3 regions of the Paenibacillus sp. J22R98 genome follow, and region 2 is predicted to be linked to each of the others. Evidence: riboswitches for the same ligand, from Rfam matches in the RefSeq annotation. Region 2 holds a riboswitch; each other region holds the start of a gene.

Region 1 (6,234 bases), on a different contig from region 2:
TGCCGTGCGTCAAGTGACCGCCATGCGCCAGGTTCATACCAAGAACCGTGTCGCCAGGGTTTAGCGCCGCTAGGTAAACAGCCATGTTCGCTTGTGCGCCGGAGTGAGGCTGCACGTTCGCGTGCTCAGCACCGAACAATTCTTTGGCACGGTTGCGTGCGATATCTTCCGCGATATCGACATGCTCACAGCCGCCGTAGTAACGTTTGCCCGGGTAGCCTTCCGCGTATTTGTTCGTCAGCACCGTGCCCATTGCTTCCAATACCGCTTCAGAAACGATGTTCTCGGATGCGATCAGCTCGATGTTGTCGCGTTGGCGCTGCAGCTCAAGGCCAAGGGCTTTCATGATTTCGGGATCTTGTTTACGTAGGTTTTCCATGTTGATGAGTCCTCCTCAAGATAATAAGTATATTAGTCGCATGTGCCGGCATCCGTTGCCGGGCCTGCCGCTTCTCGCGTGTAAACCGCACGTTCCCCGCCAATTAGCTTCGGACGGGTATAAGCCATCGTCAAATGCGCGGATCCGATTGCTCGAATCGTTGGTCGCACCGGTACCGCAACACGCTTCAAATGCATGCCGATGAAGGTGTCGCCGATATCGATGCCCGCATGAGCTTGAACCGTCTCGGTCAGCACAGCATCCTGCAGCGTTTGGAACGCGTAGGCTGCCATCGAGCCGCCGGCTTTACGCACAGGGACCGCCGAAACGAGGTCCAGGCCGTATCGCTCAGCGGCTTCCCGTTCCATCACGAGCGCCCTGTTGAGATGTTCACAGCACTGATAAACGGGATAAAACTGCAATTCTTGCCGTACCTTCTCGACCCCCGCGTAGATCGCGGCTGCCGTTTCCAGCGTGCCTGATGTACCAATCCGTTCGCCGAGCACCTCGCTGGTGGACACGCCGATTACAAGCAGCTGTCCCTGACGAATGCCCGATGCGGCTGCCAGCTCGCGGACTACGGTTTCTACATCCTTGGTCAGCTGCGCCGAGTCCATGTTGCTTATTCCGTGGTCGCTCATCGCTGGATACGCCCCTTACTCGGATTTCGCCGCATCGGCGTATTGTGCTTCAAGCTTCATCACTTTGCTCACGCGGCCGATATGACGCTCGCCATTGGAGAACGGTGTCTCAAGCCAAATCCGGATAATCTCTTGGGCTACGCCCGGGCCAATGACGCGCTCGCCCATTGCCAGCACGTTGGTGTCGTTGTGCTCGCGGGTTGCTTTAGCCGAGAACATATCGTGCACCAGCGCGCAGCGAATGCCTTTGACTTTGTTAGCCGCGATGGACATGCCGATTCCCGTGCCGCAAATGAGAATGCCGCGTTCTGCCTTGCCTTGCGCTACAAGCTCAGCAACCGGAAGTGCATAATCCGGGTAGTCTACGGATTGATCGCAATCGCAGCCTACGTCCTCAATGTCGTGACCAAGCGATTTGATAAACGGAACTAGCTCATCTTTCAAGCGGTAGCCCGCGTGGTCTGCGCCGATGGCGATTTTCATATCCATTTTCCTCCCAATAAGACCGCACATGGCGGAAATTGTCGATTCACAATGGCATTAGTATACCTGATTTCGCCGAAAAAGACGAAAAAAGAGCAAGCATGCTTACGCACGCTGCTCTTTGCCCAGGCGACCGGCCGTATGATCCGATGCTCCACCGTGGTTTAACCCACTTTCGTCGCCAGTTACATCGGAAACCGTCTTTAATTGCTTTTATCATAACGGATTTTGGTGTCAAAATCAATCGTTGCCGGAAGAAACGGCGCTTGCCATCCTTTGGCAAAGGAAGAGGTGAACAGCAAGGAAAATACAACGATCCCTATACTTCTTAGCCGTTCAGGCGATCAAGAAGGCGGTTTAACGCGGCTTCGATTTGGGTCGCGCTCTGCTCATAAACAGCCAGCGAACCGCCGAAAGGATCCGCCACATCGAAACTTGGGATCTGCTGCTCCAGCTGAAGCAACCTTGACCGTTCCTGCGCCGTCATCGGCTGGCCAAGCGCTTGCTTGATCTGCCAGCTCGAATACAGCCCTTCCAGCTCCGCGATGTCAGCCAGTACGTTGGGATCCGTATTCACGAATTCGAGCAGCGTATGCGTCTTGTCCACGGCAGCCGGAAAATGCTGCAGCAGCTGCCTCTTATGGCTGGCGGTCATGGTCAAAATAAGATCAGCCCACGCAATCGAGCCGCCTTCCAGCGCTTTTGAAGTGCCGTTGTGCGCGATATCGCGTTTGGACAGCGCCGTACGTGCATGATTGGAAACAGGCAGTCCATCGATCGTGGACACGCCTGCGGAACGAATATCGAGCTGCATGCCCCTTTGCTGGGACATCGCCCGAAGCAGCGCTTCAGCCATTGGTGAACGGCAAGTATTGCCGGTGCACACGAATAGTATCCGTTTCACGATTGATACACTCCTTTTCGTAGGTGTGGGTTTGGTGATTGATCTATAGGTTATAAAATTGAAATTGTTTGTGATAAAAGATAAAGGGCATAGGTTGCTGGTCTGTTAAAACAGGAACAGCAATCCGAATGTGAATAAGATCACGCCGCCGCACGCTTCCCCGTAGCCGCCGAGACTTGTACCCACTTTACGGCCGAGCAGCAGCCCAAATACGGACATCATCCCGCCGGCAACGCCGAACAGCAGTACCGTCAGCAGCATGTCCGTATCGAACATGCCAAGAGAGATCCCGACGGAAAAAGAGTCGATGCTCACGCCGAGTGCGAACAACAGCATTCCCCACGAGCTTCGGTAATCGATCGACTCCACGGCATCGCCGCGCAGCGAGCTATAAATCATATGCCCGCCGAGGAGCAGCAGCAGCGCGCCGGCCGCAGTCGTCGCAACGCCACCAAGCAGCGTACTGACATATTTGCCCGTAAAGATGCCCATGAGCGGCATAATCGTGTGAAAAAGCGCAATGATCGCGCTAAGCTTTGCTATATCCATCAGCCGAATGCCTTTGAGCCCGATGCCGACACCCAGCGAAAAAGCATCCATCCCCAGTGCCATAGCGATAATCAGCAGCGTCAGCAATTGTCCGGCATGCATGCCCGCCTCAACCATTTCATCCTCTCCTTGTCCGCAACCTCTGAGTAAGCATATGCGGACAAGATGGGAAAGATGACCTGTGGAGACGGGGGAGCAGGACGCGCACGCGCTAGTTTTCGAGAGCAAGGGCGTGGTGGCGCTTGGTGCGCGGAGCGAGCAGGTTTGGTGCGAGCTAGTGCAGCGGTGCTTGGCGCGCGGCGAGCAGGTCTGGTGCGAGCTTGCGCTGCGGTGCTTGGCTCGCGGTGAGCAGGTCTGGTGCGAGCTAGCCCAGCGGCTTGGCGCGCGGCGAGCAGGTCTGGTGCGAGCTAGCCCAGCGGCTTGGCGCGCGGCGAGCAGGTCTGGTGCGAGCTAGCCCAGCGGCTTGGCGCGCGGCGAGCCAGGTTGCTGCGAGTTAGTCCAGCGGCGCTTGGCGCGCGGCCGGAAACCTTGTCGCTAGACGTGGACCACCGCGTGACCGGCCGCTTTGGATAAGCGATTCATGAGCGCGTGGCCGATACCCTGCTCCGAGCAGGTCTCGGCCCAAATGCGCTGTACGCCGCGGTTGTCGAACTCGCGCAGCGCGTTGTAGAGGCCGTGCGCAGCCGTTTCCAGCTGCGCCAGGCTGCCGACGACGAGCACGCAGTCGGCGTCGTACCGAGCAGCATGCTCGGCAAAGGCGAGCACGCCTGTGCGCTCGCCGCGAGCCCTCGCTGCGCCGACTTCCGCCTCAATATAGGCGGAGACGGCGTCAGCGTCGCCTTTGACCAAGTGCATCAGCCCCTGTGGGGCGTAATGCGCATATTTCATGCCCGGCGAACGCGGCGCATGCGTTTCCGCCGCGGGAGCTCCCGCCGCCGCAGGCGCAGAGGCGGCGGCTATGCCGGCGCCGGGCGCAGCCACGGCGTCGTAATCGACCCGTGCTGCAACCTCGCGCAGCGCTTCGGCCGTCACGCCGCCGGGGCGCAAAATGCGGACAAGATCGCCGTCAACCTCCACGACGGTCGATTCAAGTCCTACCCCAGCAGCTCCGCCGTCGACAATACCGTCGATTAGGCCGCTAAGGTCATCGCGCACATGAGAGGCCAGTGTCGGACTTGGCCGACCGGAGCGATTCGCGCTAGGTGCCGCCAGCGGGCAGCCAGACGCAGCAATAAGCTGCAGCGCCACAGGGTGAGCAGGCATCCGCACCGCGACTGTAGCAAGTCCCGCCGTTACCCGCGGCGATACAGCCCCCGGCTTCACCGGCAGCACAATCGTTAGCGGCCCCGGCCAGAAGCGATCCATGAGCCTCCCGGCAAGCATGGATGACTCTCCTTCCAGCGGAAGCGTCAGCTCTTCCAGCTGCTTGCGATCCGAGATATGAACGATTAGCGGATTGTCGGAAGGGCGTCCTTTTGCCTCAAAAATCCGTTCAACCGCCGCCGTGCTCCTCGCATCCGCACCTAGTCCGTAGACCGTTTCGGTCGGAAAAGCTACAGTCCCGCCTTCTCGCAGCAAGGCAGAAGCCTCGTCCAGTTCACTTTCGCGCGGGTGGTGGCTATCCACTTCCCACAGTAATGTTTTTCGTAGATGGATGGTCAATGTCGTATCCCCAGCTTCTGCTTTGTTTTGCCCCATTATACCATACGCCGCCTGGCACCATCCAAACGCCCTCCCCTATCCAATAAAAGCCCAATCGCGGAGTGCACGACTGAGCTTAGTGCATGATTAGCTGAAAAGGCTGCGGAAGAAGCTAATAATCGACTTGATGACTTCCCACAGAAAAAACTTCACTTCCGGCTGTTTGACTTCACCCGCTTGAACATTTTGATCAGAAGCTTTATCTTTGGCAGGCGCATCTGCTACAGCTGAGGTTGCTTGAGCGTTGTTGTCTGCTTTTGCACTCACGCTTGCCGTTGTAGCCACCGCCGGAGTTGACGCTTCCCCGCTTACCGCATCCACGAAGCAGAGGGGTGGAAACAGCACGCACCACCAGTTTTGTCCGGCACCGGCACCGAGCGTGATGCGAAGCGCTTCGTAATTACCGGCAGGATATACTTGAGTGCCATATATTTTAGTTGGAAACGGCACGTTGCCGAGTTCCGCTTTGAATCCATAGTGAAAACCGCGTGCGCTAAGTTTAGCAGCAATAATACCTTCGATATCGCTCATATGATTGCGGATGGTGTTGCGTGCTTCTTCGATCGTTTGCGGTCCAGCCACCCAGTTGTTCATTTCCGCTACGATGGCATCACGAACCTCGCGTTTCACCGCTTGATCGGACGCATGATCCGAATTCGCCAGAATGCGCAGACGGATAGATTCGGAAGGAATGCTGCCGCCGGCAATAGCCGCATCGGCACGTTGACTTTCCCAGCTCATAAGCAATACTGCAGCGATAAGAAGGACATACCCATAAATCGGACGATAAGGAAAACGGGAATAAGTGCGAATCATAACGACAAGCTCCTTTGTGGCACCCGTCGGTGCATCGGCTTGCGTTCCGGAACGATCATATCCCCATTATGTCCCTCGCGGCGGCTCTCTAAACCTATCAATCCACTTAAAAAGAGTTTCGTAGAGTAAAAGAAAAAAGCCTCTCAATGTGCGCCTCGACTAGTCGAAGCGGTGGTGCGGCTTTGTTAGCGGAATAGCCGCTAAAGAAGGTAGAAGTCGGCTGGTTTGGCTCGTTTTAGCGGTATATCCGCTTATTGCGAGGAGAGTGGGCGATTGCGTACCACTTTCGATGGGTTCGAGCAACTGTAAGCGGAATAGCCGCTAAAAAGAGTAGATATCAGCTAGTTTGACCGTATTTAGCGGTATATCCGCTTATTGCGAGGATAGTGGGCGATTGCATGCCACTTTAGATGGGTTCGAGCTACTGTAAGCGGAATAGCCTCTAAAGAGAGTAGAATACAGCTGGTTTGGCTCGTTTTAGCGGTATATCCGCTTATTGCGAGGATAGTGGGCGATTGCGTACCACTTTCGATGGGTTCGAGCAACTGTAAGCGGAATAGCCGCTAAAGAGAGTAGAATTCAGCTAGTTTGGCTCGTTTTAGCGGTATATCCGCTTATTGCGAGGATAGTGGGCGATTGCGTGCCACTTTCGATGGGTTCGAGCAACTGTAAGCGGAATAGCCGCTAAAGAGAGTAGATATCAGCTAGTTTGATTGTTTTTAGCGATATATCCGCTAATAAGCAAAGTTTCGTGGAGTTCG
Region 2 (6,234 bases):
TGCAGGCAATCGAGGATCAGCTGCTGGAATTTGAAACGGACGAATCCGATGGATTTCGGACGGACCTCAGCCATGTGTTCAAAATTCGAAACAAGCTGCTGCGGCTGCGCAAAACAATTGTCCCTATGCGGGACCTGCTGTATCGTATCCTGAATAGCCAGAAGATCGAGGCTTTAAAGCATTATCATATGTTCTTCACCGATATCTACGATCATCTGCTGAAGCTGTCGGAGATGGTCGATTCGAATCGCGATATGACCTCGGATCTCCGGGACCACTATATGTCGCTCAACGCCAATCGAATGAACGCCATTATGAAAACATTGACGGTCATTACGGTGATCTTCATGCCGCTGACTTTTATTGCCGGCATTTATGGCATGAATTTCTCCAATATGCCGGAGCTCGGATGGCATGCGGGTTATTATATGGTGCTTGCGTTTATGGTGCTGCTGGGCATCGGCATGTTTGCATGGTTTAAGCTCAAGGGTTGGTTTGAATAGAGGCAGGAACCTTAGGGAACGGTAAGTTATACGACTCACCCCTAAGGAGGCGGCAGAAGAATGGCAAGAAGAAGTCGAAGAAAACATCTCGTACCGGGCGCTGATGCGCAAATGAGTGCATTTAAAGCGGAAGTGATGCGCCGGGAAGGATTTGTCGTAAATCCGAGCAGGCCGGATGATGTCAAATATGAAGTAGCCAAGTCGCTCGGCATTCCGCTGGAGCATGGATACAACGGCGAATTGTCGACGGAGTCAGCAGGTCAAATCGGCGGCCAGATCGGCGGCGCGATGGTCAAAGAGCTTGTGCGCATGGCGCAGGAGAAGCTGGCTCGCCAGCACTCGGAGCATTAATGAAGGCCATCAATTATATATGCGCTTAACTAAACCATCAGTAGGTTACTGGTGGTTTTTTGTTTGCACGCAGATCGGGAGGAGCAAGTTTTTCAGTATTTTTTCAGAAACGATTCATACTGTTTTCATCTTCGTCGGTTATGCTGGAGATAACATGCTGAGTGGGATGGGGGATTGGACGATGCCTGCCGCAATATTGGTGATCGAGGACGATTATTATATACAAGAGCTCATTGCTGAGTTTCTAAGGGCACAACAATATGAGGTTGATGTAGCGGGGGACGGATTGGAAGGCTGGGAGAAATTTCAGCAATCGTCGTATGACCTCGTTATATTAGATTTGATGCTGCCTTCCATGCACGGCTACGAGATATGCCGCCGCATTCGCGAGCGTTCCGATACGCCGGTTATCGTACTGACGGCACTGAGCGAGGAGAAGGATCAGCTGCGCGCGTTCGAGGAGGAAGCGGATGATTATGTGACGAAGCCGTTCTCTTTTCACGTGTTGATGAAGCGGGTAGAAGCGGTCCTTCGGCGCACGCGCAGCGGGCTGTCCGGAGAGCAGCTGTTCGATGGCAGGCTGCGTCTGGATGCCGATGCTTACAAAATCTACGTCGATGGTAAGCTTATTGATACGACGACGAAGGAATTCGATATCCTGCATACGCTCGTACATAACGCCGGACGGATTATGACACGCGACATGCTGCTGGACAAAGTATGGGGCTACGACTACTACGGCGATTCCCGTATCGTGGATGCTCATATTAAGAATATCCGCAAGAAGCTGGGGATCTCCGTCATTCGTACGGTAAAAGGGGTCGGCTACTCGCTGGAATCTGAGCTGGCGTTGGTGGAAGGATGATCCGGCGCAAGGGAATACGGTTTAAGATCTTCATGGTTACGGCGGCGCTGCTTGTCGTATCCGCTCTACTCATCTATTTGACCCTCTACTTCATGCTGCCGGGTTATTACAAGAACATCAAGCAATCCCGGCTTGAGAATGGAGTCAGTGAGCTGGTTAAGACGATCGATGGGAAAAGTGCCGAAACGGCAATTCCATTGATGGCTGAATTTGGACAGAGCCATAATGCAGCGATCATGATTCGCGATAAGGACGGGCAGGGTTATTATATCCCTCCGAATTTTCGCGGGATGAACAGCTGGCTGTCCAGAAATGCGAACTACTTGAATATGCGTAAGCAGATTGAAGCAGGCCGGGTGACGGATAGCCGAGACTTTAAAGGGCCTATCGGCGGCAATGACGGCAAGGGTCCGGTCCATATTCTTAGCGTAGAGAAGTCCATTCGGTTCGCCGAGAGCAATGATACGTACACGCTTTATGTAGACGCTCCGCTGCAACCGATTGGGGAAGCAGCAGAAGTGATCTTGTTGTTCTTGCCTTATATGCTGATCCCGATTCTATTGATAGCGGTCTGCGGTGCGCTCATCTATTCGCGATTAATCGCGCGCCCGCTTCTATCGCTTAATCAAGTGGCAAGGCGGCTCGCTAAGCTGGATTTCTCCGTAACGAAGCCTGCGCTGAACACGAAGGACGAGCTTGGTGAGCTGTCGTTTAGTCTCAGCAAATTGGCGGTCAATTTGCAGCTGACGATGGGTGAGCTGCAGGATGCGAATGCGCAGCTTAAGAGCGATATTGAGCAGGAACGTGAGCAGGAAGCGAAGCGACGGGAGTTCGTGGCGACGATTTCCCATGAGCTCAAGACACCGATTACGGCGGTCGGCGGTCAGTTGGAAGCGATGATCGCCAATGTAGGCTCCTATCGCGATCGGGACAGATATTTGCGCCAATCGTATACGATCATGCAGGATATGGATAAGCTTGTGCATGAAATCCTGGAGCTGTCGAAGCTGGAGAGCCGGGATTTTCGACCGCTGATGTGCAAGGTGGATCTGACGGAATTGGTGCGGGAATCGATGAACAATATGAGCTATTTAGCAGATGTCAAACATATGAAGCTGGAGGTCGAGCTTCCGGAGGAAGCGATGATCACCGCCGATGAACGGCTCATGTCGAAGGCGGTAGCGAACATCATTACGAATGCCGTTCAATATTCCGGCGATGCGGAGCGGGTTGTTATTCGATTATCGGAGGAAGAGCCTGCTGCCAATGAGCGACGCGATCATCGTTCGTGGTATAGGCTGGAAGTGCTGAATACCGGCGTGCAGGTGGAGGAATCGAAGCTGCCTCGATTGTTCGAGCCGTTCTACCGGGCGGAGCAGTCGCGCAGCCGCTCAACCGGCGGCAGCGGACTTGGTCTCTATATCGTTAGTAAAGTACTTGATGCTCACGGCGCGGAATATAGCATCGCCAATACGGCGGAAGGAGTTCGCTTCAGCGTAAGGGTGCAGAGAGCGGCGTGAAGCTATAAAGGGATAAGGAGCCGGACATTAGATTCTGTCGCGAACGACAGCTAATGTCCGGTTTTTGAGTTGTTCGATTTCAGCGATTAGAGCGGTGCGTTTCGCCGCATAATGAGCTGTAATTCCCTCATCCTTTAGTGAGGCTAGATTGATCTCCACCGTTAAGAGCGCAGATTGCGCAGCAGCTTCAAGGAGCAAAGCGCCGATACCGAGGTCAGAGATGACATGCGCATTCGTGCAGGAAGCGATGCTCAGCATCGACTGCAGCGCCGCTCTGCATACCTCCATCAGCCGAAGCGGAGCTTCAATGGCGGCAATGGTCGCATTATGCAGCGCCTCTTGGCGAACAGCCTTCTCAGACTCATTCTGTTTGGGCAGCTTCAGTGCATGCATATAACCGTCAAAAGCCGAAATGTCATCGGCGAGCAATGATTCGCACGCGATAGAAAGGCGCTGCATCTCGTTCAATGCAGCGTTAACTTGAAGCTGAGCATCGGCGTACTTCTCGCCTTGCGAGAGATGGGCGGCCATGGCGGTCATGGCCGTGCCGAGCGCTGCGGCAAGAGCGGCGGCACTTCCGCCGCCCGGTGTCGGGTCGGCACTAGCTGCCTTCTCTAAGAAACGACGAATAGAATCATCCCACGTAACAGTTGTCATCGCGACCTCACATCTCCCTTCTGCGACATTTGGATATCGATCGATTTCATCAGATTGCGAAATAAGATTGCGGTCGTCAACGTACCGACTCCCCCCGGAACCGGCGAGACAGCCGCCGCCACATTGATTAGATCCGAGGAGGCATCTCCGGTGATCGAGCCATCTGCCAGCTCGTTAATGCCCGCGTCGATGACGGTTAAGCCGGAATGTACCATTTCCTTCGTAATCGTATTCGGTTTGCCAACCGCTACGATGGCGATTTCCGCATGTTCCAGATGAGCGGACAGATCATGCGTTCTGGAATGGCATACGGTCACGGTAGCGTGCTCGCGCTGAAGGAGATGAAACAGCGGAAGTCCGACTGTCTGTCCTCTGCCTACTAAAGTCACGTTACGTCCTTCTAATTTGTAGCCGTAATGCTTGAGTAACCCGATGCAGGCTTGCGGCGTTGCGGGATATAGCCCTGTGTCATTGCCGGTGTAAACCGCCAGTTTATTGGAGGGAGTGACGCCGTCGATATCTTTGGCAGGGGCGATGCAGGCTTCCACTGCAGGTGCCGATAGATGCGCGGGTAATGGCAGCTCAAGCATGATGCCATAAACGTCTTCATCCTCATTAAGCGCGGTGATAACACGCTTCAATTCCTCTTCAGAGACATCATTCGCAAAAGTATGGAGCTGGAACGAGATGCCTAGCTTCTCGGCAATCTTTTGCTTGGAACGGGCATAGTAGGCGGAGGCAGGGTCACCCTCAACTAGTAGTGTCGCCAGAGACGGCTGTTTTCCATTCTTCTTCCATTCCTCTACGCGGGCCGTTATTTCCGCATACACGAGCTCCGCTGCTTCCTTTGCTTTCAGTACAATGGCCATTAGAGATCCTCTCCCTCACCTTGAATGTACGGTCGATCAGAAACGAAAAAAAGCATTCGCAGGCAAGCTAGTCCTCAGACATAGCCAGCCGCAAATACTTCTCCCCAGGCGAACGGTGAATTTCGATCCGCATGCTCCCTCGTGGTTCATTCCACTGATTTCGCCAGTTGCATGCAGCGTTATTTTCCTAGAGTGTAGCATGGGGAGGTGCCTTTGAACAGGGCTGTGCTATAATGTTGCTGGATCTTGGAAAAAAAGTGAAAGGGGCAAAGCGCTTGTGCTGACAAACTGGCTCTATCCCAATTGGCTGCGGAATCAAGTCATTCGCAACAAAATCATCGCTATTTATATTCCGCTAATCATTGTGCCGCTGCTTGTGCTGGGCTTTGCGTCCAATACCATCTATACGAATGCGATTGTAGACAAGACGATTAGCAATGTGAGCGACAACTCCTCGCTGATCATTACGCGCATGAACGGTATTCTCACGAATGCGGAAAGCTGCGCCAACATTTTGACCATCAACTTAAACCGGGTCATTCAAGACCACAACAAAGGGGAAATCGGCCGGGAGCGGTCGCTGCTGCTGTCGACACTGATTACCAATCAGCTTAGCTTTGCGCTGCTCGTCTTTCCTGACGTGGAGAGCGCTGCATTCATTGATACCTATGGCACGATCTACGGGACTTCCGCTGCGATCGAGAACGCAGGCGAGCCGCAGCCGGAGACCATTCTACAAACCGCGATGCTGAAGCGGATCGGTGAAACGACCGGTCAGAACATTTGGTTTCCGATGGACAAAAGAAACTTTCTTACACTCGGAGCGGACGAGCCGGTCCTTACGGTGGGCAAGAAAATCAACAACATCTATACCGGCCAGGAGCTTGGGCTGCTGGTGCTTAATGTGAAGGAACAGTCGCTCTCGGCGATTTACAATAAAATCGGTACGGACCAAAGCGGCAGCTATATGCTGACCGATCAAGCCGGCACCATCGTCTCCTCGACGGATAAGGAGCAGTTGCTGAAGCCCGTTGAAGACAAGGCGCTGCGGCAGTGGATCAATCAAACGAACAGCGGCTCGACAATTGATCGGTTCCAAGGGGACAAGCTGCTCGTGATCAGCTCGGAGATGCCCAAGTTTGGCTGGAAGCTGATTTCCATGGAGCCCTTTAATGCGTTGACGGCGGATAACCGCAAAATTACGGCGCTCATTATGACCATCGGCTTCTTCTGCTTCTTGTTCGCGCTGATGGGTGCCGGCATTCTTAATGGCCTCATTGCCAGGCCCATCGTGCTGCTGACCAAGTATATGAAGCTGGTGAAAGAAGGGAATCTGACCATCCAACTGCCGGTCAAATCGAATGACGAGCTTGGACTGCTCGCATCCGGCTTTAATACGATGCTTACTCGTATTAATCTGCTTCTCGATAACGTGAGATTCGAGCAGAAGAAGAAGCGGGAGTACGAGC
Region 3 (6,234 bases), on a different contig from region 2:
GGCGAAGAGCCATTCGGAGATTTAGAGAGCAGCCCGGCAGCTTTCGTAGCAGGCGGTTTTGGAGATATAGCGGCTTACGATCTGGATAATGTCATCGTGCAAGACCTGTTCGCGATAGAAGCAGCGGTATCGGGCGACGGTAAAGTCAGTCTCAGCGGCGTACATGGGCAGGATGGATCCGTGGTCAAACCGGAGCAGGAGCAGTTAGAGCTGTTTTACCATCTGCGGAAGCAGAATGAGTGGAAAGCGATGAGACAGCTGCAAATGGAGATGGACTTAAGCAGCGCTTCGAGAGTGACTGTCGATCTGCTAGCGGAGCATAACTGCCGGTTTATCGTCTCAAACTCAGGTGACGAGCCGGTGAAGCTGTTATGGAATGGTGCTGAATCGACCATGGAGCTTGCGCATTACGACGGTTGTATTACGGAGTGGCTCGTTGTTCCTCCGGGAGAAACGGTCTGTACGCTTCCGCAGGGCTGTCGTTATATACAGTTGTATGTACTGGGCGAACCAGCGCGGTCTTTTGAACTGGAGCTGACGTTCCAGACGGTGCACGTAGCGCTGCGCCAAGCTGGGAAACTGCAAAGCGATAATGAGGAGCTGAATCAAATCTTTGAGGTTTCCGCGCATACGAGCCGGATTTGTCATCAAATTGGGCTGTGGGACGGAATTAAGCGGGATCGGCTGAACTGGACCTTTGATTTCTATCTGGCGGCAAAATCCTGTTACTTCTTATGGGACGATACGAAGGTTATCCGCCGTGCGGTGAGTGAGCTGGGAGAAGGTACGCCGAGCGGGCATTGGATGAACAGTATTTGTGAATATACGCTGTGGTGGATGAAGACGGTAACGGAGTATTATTTTCAGACGGGCGATAAGGAATTTGTGTTGGAGCTGAAGGAGCCGATGCACCGCCATATGAAATGGGTGCTTGAGAATACGAGACCAGGTGAAGGGCTCCTCATCCAAGACGGCATTCTGATTGAATGGGTACCGCTGACCAACGAGGAGAAGGTTATTGCGCTGCAAGCAATCTATGCATTGGCGCATGCCGACTTGGTGAAATTGGCAGCCGAATTACCTGAGCTGGAGCTGGCGCCGCTGCTCGATTGGCCGATGCGGGCACTGAGCTCCGAGGATTTTATGAAAGAGCCTTACGCTTTGGCAGTTAAAGTGCTCGGTATTGCAAGCGGTTATGTGAGTGCTGATGCAGCGGTAGCCTTCTTGGACGAATATGAGTTGATGGATCCGATCACGCCGTTATCGGCGTTCCAACTGGCTGAGTGTTATTCCCGGTTTGGGAAACATGAGCGAGCGTATGATGTGATCTCGATCGTATGGGGCGGAATGCTCGATCACGGGGCGACGACCTTCTGGGAAGCTTACTCGCATGGGGAAGGAAACGGAGGGCGTGATTTTCACGATGCTCTCACCACTTATACAGCTTACGGCTCCTACCGGATGAGCTTATGCCATGCATGGTCCAGCACGCCTGTGAAATGGATCGGCGAAGTTGTTCTCGGTGTTCAGTCGCTTGAGCCTGGTTACAAAACAGTGATGGTCTCGCCAAATCCGGTCGGCGGCATTCGCGCTTGCAGCGGTACGGTCAACACTCCGTATGGTGATCTCCATGTGAAGTGGTATGTGGACGATAGCGGCAAGGTGTGTACGAGTGTCATTGCACCTCCCGGCGTTCAGGTCGTGGAATTGAGCGAGCATAAGGTCGTATGAACAAGCTCGCAGAATAATAGTTGATTTATAGGGCTTAATTCGGTATTGTGAAAGTAATTTAGCAGTCTGTATGTAACTGGCGTACATGGGCAACCATGAGGGAGCATATGGATACGAGCCGTACGCCTGGGCAGAGGTAGGGGGAGCTTACGAGTTCTCCTTGCCTCTTTTTGTATTCGGAGAGGAGCGAGTGTTGAGTGAAGTCCTATCAACAGGAGTTGTTTGAGAAGCCTTATCCGGGGAGAACCTTGATTGCAGGCATGACACCTTCCGGGTCGCATTACGTGCAGGTGTATTGGATTATGGGACGCAGCGTGAACAGCCGCAATCGGGTTTTTGAGCAGGATGGCATGTATGTCAGGAACAAGGCATTCGATCCGGCGTTGATGGAAGATCCTTCGCTTATTATTTATTATCCGATCCGCCACTGGGAGGATGCGCACATTGTCTCTAACGGTGACCAGACGGACACCATCTATGAGGGGTTGCAGCTTCGGCAGACTTTCGAGCAAGCGTTGATGAACCGAGAGTTCGAGCCGGATGCGCCGCATTTTACGCCGCGGATCTCTGCCGTGATCTATGCGGATGTGCAGCAGTATGAATTGTCTATTCTCAAAACGTATGACAACGACCCTTCGGTATGTTTGCGTAGTCGGTATCATTTCAGCCGGTTTAAGCAGGGGACGGGACACTGTATACATACCTATGAATCGGAACGGGATGGCGTATTGAAGCCGTTTAAGGGCGATCCGTTCGAAGTGCCGTTATTCGATTCCATTGAAGAAACCGCCGATTTCTATTGGGAGGGAATCAACCCGGATAACCGAATATCGCTGCTGGTTAAATCGATTAGCGTGGAGGATCAAACGATTAATTACGCTTTTAGAAATAAGCATGTTTGAGAATCTGGCAGGATTAGGTCGGTTAATCGGGGAATACTGATTGCAGGTTTAAGCGGAAATGGGAACAAGGGGTGTGTGAGTACTGTGGAGCTTCTGAAGCAGAAAATAAGGCAAGAAGGCATCGTGCTGGATGGCGGGGTATTAAAAGTAGATACGTTTCTGAATCATCAAGTGGATGCAGAGCTGATGCTTGCGGTCGGAAAAGCTTTTGCCGAGCTGTTTCGCGAGAGCGGTGTGACGAAGATCATGACAATCGAGTCTTCGGGCATTGCACCGGCAGTGCTGACCGCACTTCAGCTTGGCGTGCCGATGGTGTTCGGACGTAAACGCAAATCGCTGACGCTTCGGGATGACCTGTACACGGAGAAGGTATACTCATTCACGAAACAAGAGGAGAGCGAAGTCACGATATCGAGAAAGTTCCTCGCACCGAATGATCGCGTGCTGATTATTGATGATTTTCTCGCTCATGGGGAAGCTGCGCTTGGTATGGCGCGAATCGTTCAGCAAGCCGGGGCAGAGGTAGCCGGCATGGGGATCGTGATCGAGAAGTCGTTCCAGTCCGGCAGAGGGAAACTTTTGGAGCAGGGATTCCGCGTGGAGTCGCTTGCTCGCATTGCTTCGTTGGAGGGCGGCAAGGTGGAGTTTGTTTAATGGCAGACAGCTGACCGTGAGCAATTAGGGATTCGGAAAAATTTCTTGCGTGACGGATGATCATGATGATAGGGAGGAATGGATAACAGGATGAACAAAGAATCGAACCCGAATCCGATTATTGGCGAGAGAGATGTGCTGAATTGGCGCGTGATGAACGCGCCGCGCGAAATTGTATTTCAGGCATGGGCGAATCCGGATCTCTTGGCGCAGTGGTGGGGACCGAATGGATTTACGAACACGTTCAGCACGTTCGAATTTCGGGAAGGCGGAGTCTGGGAATTCGTCATGCACGGCCCTGACGGCACCGACTATAAGAATAAAAATGTATTCCAGGCGATCAAGGCGCCGGAGCAAATCGTGCTCAAACATGTTACGGGACCGCATTTTCAGGTGAACGCTTCATTCGAGGAAGTGGATGTCGGGCGTACGAAGCTGTCGTTCCTTATGCAATTTAACACGGCGGCTGAATTCAACCATGTGAAGGACTATGTAGTGGATGGGAATGAGCAGAACTTCGACCGGCTGGAAGCTTTGCTGGGTACGCTGACTGCGAAGTGAGTTACGAGTGATGAAAGATGAATGATGAGTAAACAGTGACAGGAGATATTGGAAAGTGAAATGGCTGTACTGGGGGATAGTGCCCGGTGCAGCCATTTTTGTATGGGTCGGGATCAGAAGTATGCTATGTTCGAGACAGCTAGAGGAAGATTGTTACTGTGGGGATGTGCTAACGAATCTTATGGGCCTTATATGCATGAATTTAGCCGATATTCAGATCTAACGAATCGTATGGGTCTTATTATGGGAAAATGGAGTCGAAATCGGCATTTGGATATGGAATAGTGCTTGTAGGATTCGTTAGAAATTCAAACCCAGTTCAGAGATCTAAATAAGACCTCTGGGATTCGTTAGAGAGTGAACTCAATGACGGAGAGCGATGTGGAAGCGTACTTCTAAGTATTTCTAGTGACTAGATCCAAGTCTTCTTCAGCATCTGCAAGTAACGATTCATCGCTTCGATGAAGCTGTCGGTATCGGAGGTCAATCGGCTCAGCAGCAAGTGGAGCGTGTCCCCCATCTCATGACGGTATGGGGCGATCCACCGTTTCTTGTTGCCGGCCCAGAATAAGCGGGATGCGCTGTTCGCCAGCGTTTGCTGCATTTCCTGGTTATGACTGAGTGCGATGACACGGCTCACGAAATCATATTCGAATTGACATAACGCAAGCTCGCCGTCGACAACATGGTCGGGCTCATCGTCGACAGCATAAGCTGACGATTCATCGCCAGCAGCCAGCAGCGATTCCAGCTCGTCCACTAGCTGCCGGGACAACTCGGCGAGCGCGGCTTCGTCGCGGTTGCGCACGCTCGTGACGGCATACAATAGCAGCGCGGTCAGCAGCTCAAGGAGATCGCCGACCCGCTGGGCAGATGAATCGAGCACCAGCACGCCGTGCTTGGGAATGATCCGCAGGAAGCCTTCATTCTCGAGCTGCTGCAACGCGGCACGGATGGGCGTGCGGCTCATATCGAGCTGACGGCTGAGCTGTACCTCGGAGGTGACGGTTCCTTTGGGCAGCTCACCGCCTATAATTTGTTCATAGATGACGTGATAGGCTTCATCGCGCAGCGATTGGCGGGGCATGCGGAGGATCCCTCCTATTATTTTTCATCCGAAAGCTACTAAAAAGTAGTATAACATAAGAGAGAGGAAGCGAAGGAGGGACGGCCGTTGGAGAAGCAGCAGAACGCTGTGACGCTGCGTGATCAGGCTTTCGAAGCGATTAAGAATCGGATTGTGAGCGGAGAGTGGCAAGGCGGGATGTTTTTGCCCGAGAAGCTGCTCAGCGAGCTGCTGGGTATGAGCAAAACGCCGATTCGCTCCGCACTCGATCGCCTGGAGATGATGGGGCTCGTAAAGCTGTCTCCGAAGCAAGGGGTCATCGTACAAGAGGTATCGCTTAAGAAGATTTTGGAAATCTACGAGCTGCGATTATCGCTCGAAACCTATGCCGTTCGCCGGCTGACGGGGAAGATGGATGCAGCGTTCTTCGCCGGTCTGGATGACAATTTGGCGCAGCAGGCCGAAGCGATAGCTGATGAAGATATCATGCGATATGTGGAGCTTGACCGCCATTTCCATGCGCTGATTATCGCAGGGCTCGATAATGAGGAATATACCGAGGTAATGTCGCGCATACAGGATAAGTTTCTGCTCGTCGTGCGGACGACCTTCAACCGCAATAAGAAGCGTCTTGCGGGCAGCATCGACGAGCATTGGCAGATTCGTCATGCGCTGGCAGGCACCGACCCCGAGCTGACTGTACAGCTAACGCAGCGGCATATCGAATATGTGAAGAAGATCATGCTTTGATGTATACAAGTTAGACATCTTGTCGCCTCCCAAACGGCTGTGCTACGCTGGGCTCAATTAACGACAATCAATTGGGAGGCATAGCGGCAATGAAAATAACAAACATTCGCACCTATATTCTCGGCAACCCGTGGAAGAACTGGCTCTTCGTGTTAGTGGATACGGATGAAGGCGTCACGGGGCTTGGCGAAGGGACACTGAATGGTTTTGCCAAAACCGTCGAGGCTGCTATTCATGAGCTGAAGCATCTCGTAATCGGACGCGACCCGTTCGATGTGGAAACGATCAGTTTGAAGCTGTTCCGCGACGTTTACTCCGATGGCGGACAGATTCAAGGCTCTGCGCTGGCCGCAATTGAAACCGCTTGCTGGGACATCATGGGCAAGGTGACGAATCAGCCCCTCTACAAGCTCCTTGGCGGCAGCTGTCACGATAAGCTTCGCTGTTATGCAAACGGCTGGTACCGCGGGCCGAATACGCCGGAGAACTTCTTCGAGAAAGCGAAGATCGTAGTCGATAAAGGCTACACCGCCTTGAAGTTCGATCCGTTCGGCGCTGCTTGGCGGACAG

What was found. Region 2 has a riboswitch for ZMP and ZTP ahead of AC50Y3_RS23895 (bifunctional 5,10-methylenetetrahydrofolate dehydrogenase/5,10-methenyltetrahydrofolate cyclohydrolase). Riboswitches for the same ligand answer to the same signal wherever they lie in the genome.
Region 1: it holds a riboswitch for ZMP and ZTP, as region 2 does, so the genes downstream of both, rpiB (ribose 5-phosphate isomerase B) here and AC50Y3_RS23895 (bifunctional 5,10-methylenetetrahydrofolate dehydrogenase/5,10-methenyltetrahydrofolate cyclohydrolase) in region 2, are expected to answer to the same signal.
Region 3: it holds a riboswitch for ZMP and ZTP, as region 2 does, so the genes downstream of both, AC50Y3_RS27710 (IMP cyclohydrolase) here and AC50Y3_RS23895 (bifunctional 5,10-methylenetetrahydrofolate dehydrogenase/5,10-methenyltetrahydrofolate cyclohydrolase) in region 2, are expected to answer to the same signal.

The regions. Positions count from the first base shown of each region.
Region 1 is NZ_JBXENW010000004.1:174,901-181,134, forward strand. It holds gene glyA (serine hydroxymethyltransferase) at 1-379, opposite strand, end outside; gene AC50Y3_RS14170 (TIGR01440 family protein) at 412-1,020, opposite strand; gene rpiB (ribose 5-phosphate isomerase B) at 1,036-1,503, opposite strand; ZMP/ZTP riboswitch at 1,620-1,702, opposite strand; gene AC50Y3_RS14180 (low molecular weight protein arginine phosphatase) at 1,832-2,407, opposite strand; gene AC50Y3_RS14185 (manganese efflux pump MntP) at 2,513-3,073, opposite strand; gene AC50Y3_RS14190 (L-threonylcarbamoyladenylate synthase) at 3,491-4,654, opposite strand; gene spoIIR (stage II sporulation protein R) at 4,745-5,473, opposite strand.
Region 2 is NZ_JBXENW010000009.1:324,405-330,638, reverse strand. It holds gene corA (magnesium/cobalt transporter CorA) at 1-503, shown strand, start outside; gene AC50Y3_RS23915 (small, acid-soluble spore protein, alpha/beta type) at 564-854, shown strand; gene AC50Y3_RS23910 (response regulator transcription factor) at 1,036-1,719, shown strand; gene AC50Y3_RS23905 (sensor histidine kinase) at 1,716-3,239, shown strand; gene AC50Y3_RS23900 (cyclodeaminase/cyclohydrolase family protein) at 3,267-3,896, opposite strand; gene AC50Y3_RS23895 (bifunctional 5,10-methylenetetrahydrofolate dehydrogenase/5,10-methenyltetrahydrofolate cyclohydrolase) at 3,893-4,765, opposite strand; ZMP/ZTP riboswitch at 4,861-4,946, opposite strand; gene AC50Y3_RS23890 (cache domain-containing sensor histidine kinase) at 5,043-6,234, shown strand, end outside.
Region 3 is NZ_JBXENW010000014.1:1,630-7,863, forward strand. It holds gene AC50Y3_RS27705 (alpha-L-rhamnosidase-related protein) at 1-1,731, shown strand, start outside; ZMP/ZTP riboswitch at 1,794-1,870, shown strand; gene AC50Y3_RS27710 (IMP cyclohydrolase) at 1,929-2,633, shown strand; gene AC50Y3_RS27715 (xanthine phosphoribosyltransferase) at 2,718-3,287, shown strand; gene AC50Y3_RS27720 (SRPBCC family protein) at 3,378-3,848, shown strand; gene AC50Y3_RS27725 (GntR family transcriptional regulator) at 4,261-4,935, opposite strand; gene AC50Y3_RS27730 (GntR family transcriptional regulator) at 5,023-5,664, shown strand; gene AC50Y3_RS27735 (mandelate racemase/muconate lactonizing enzyme family protein) at 5,754-6,234, shown strand, end outside.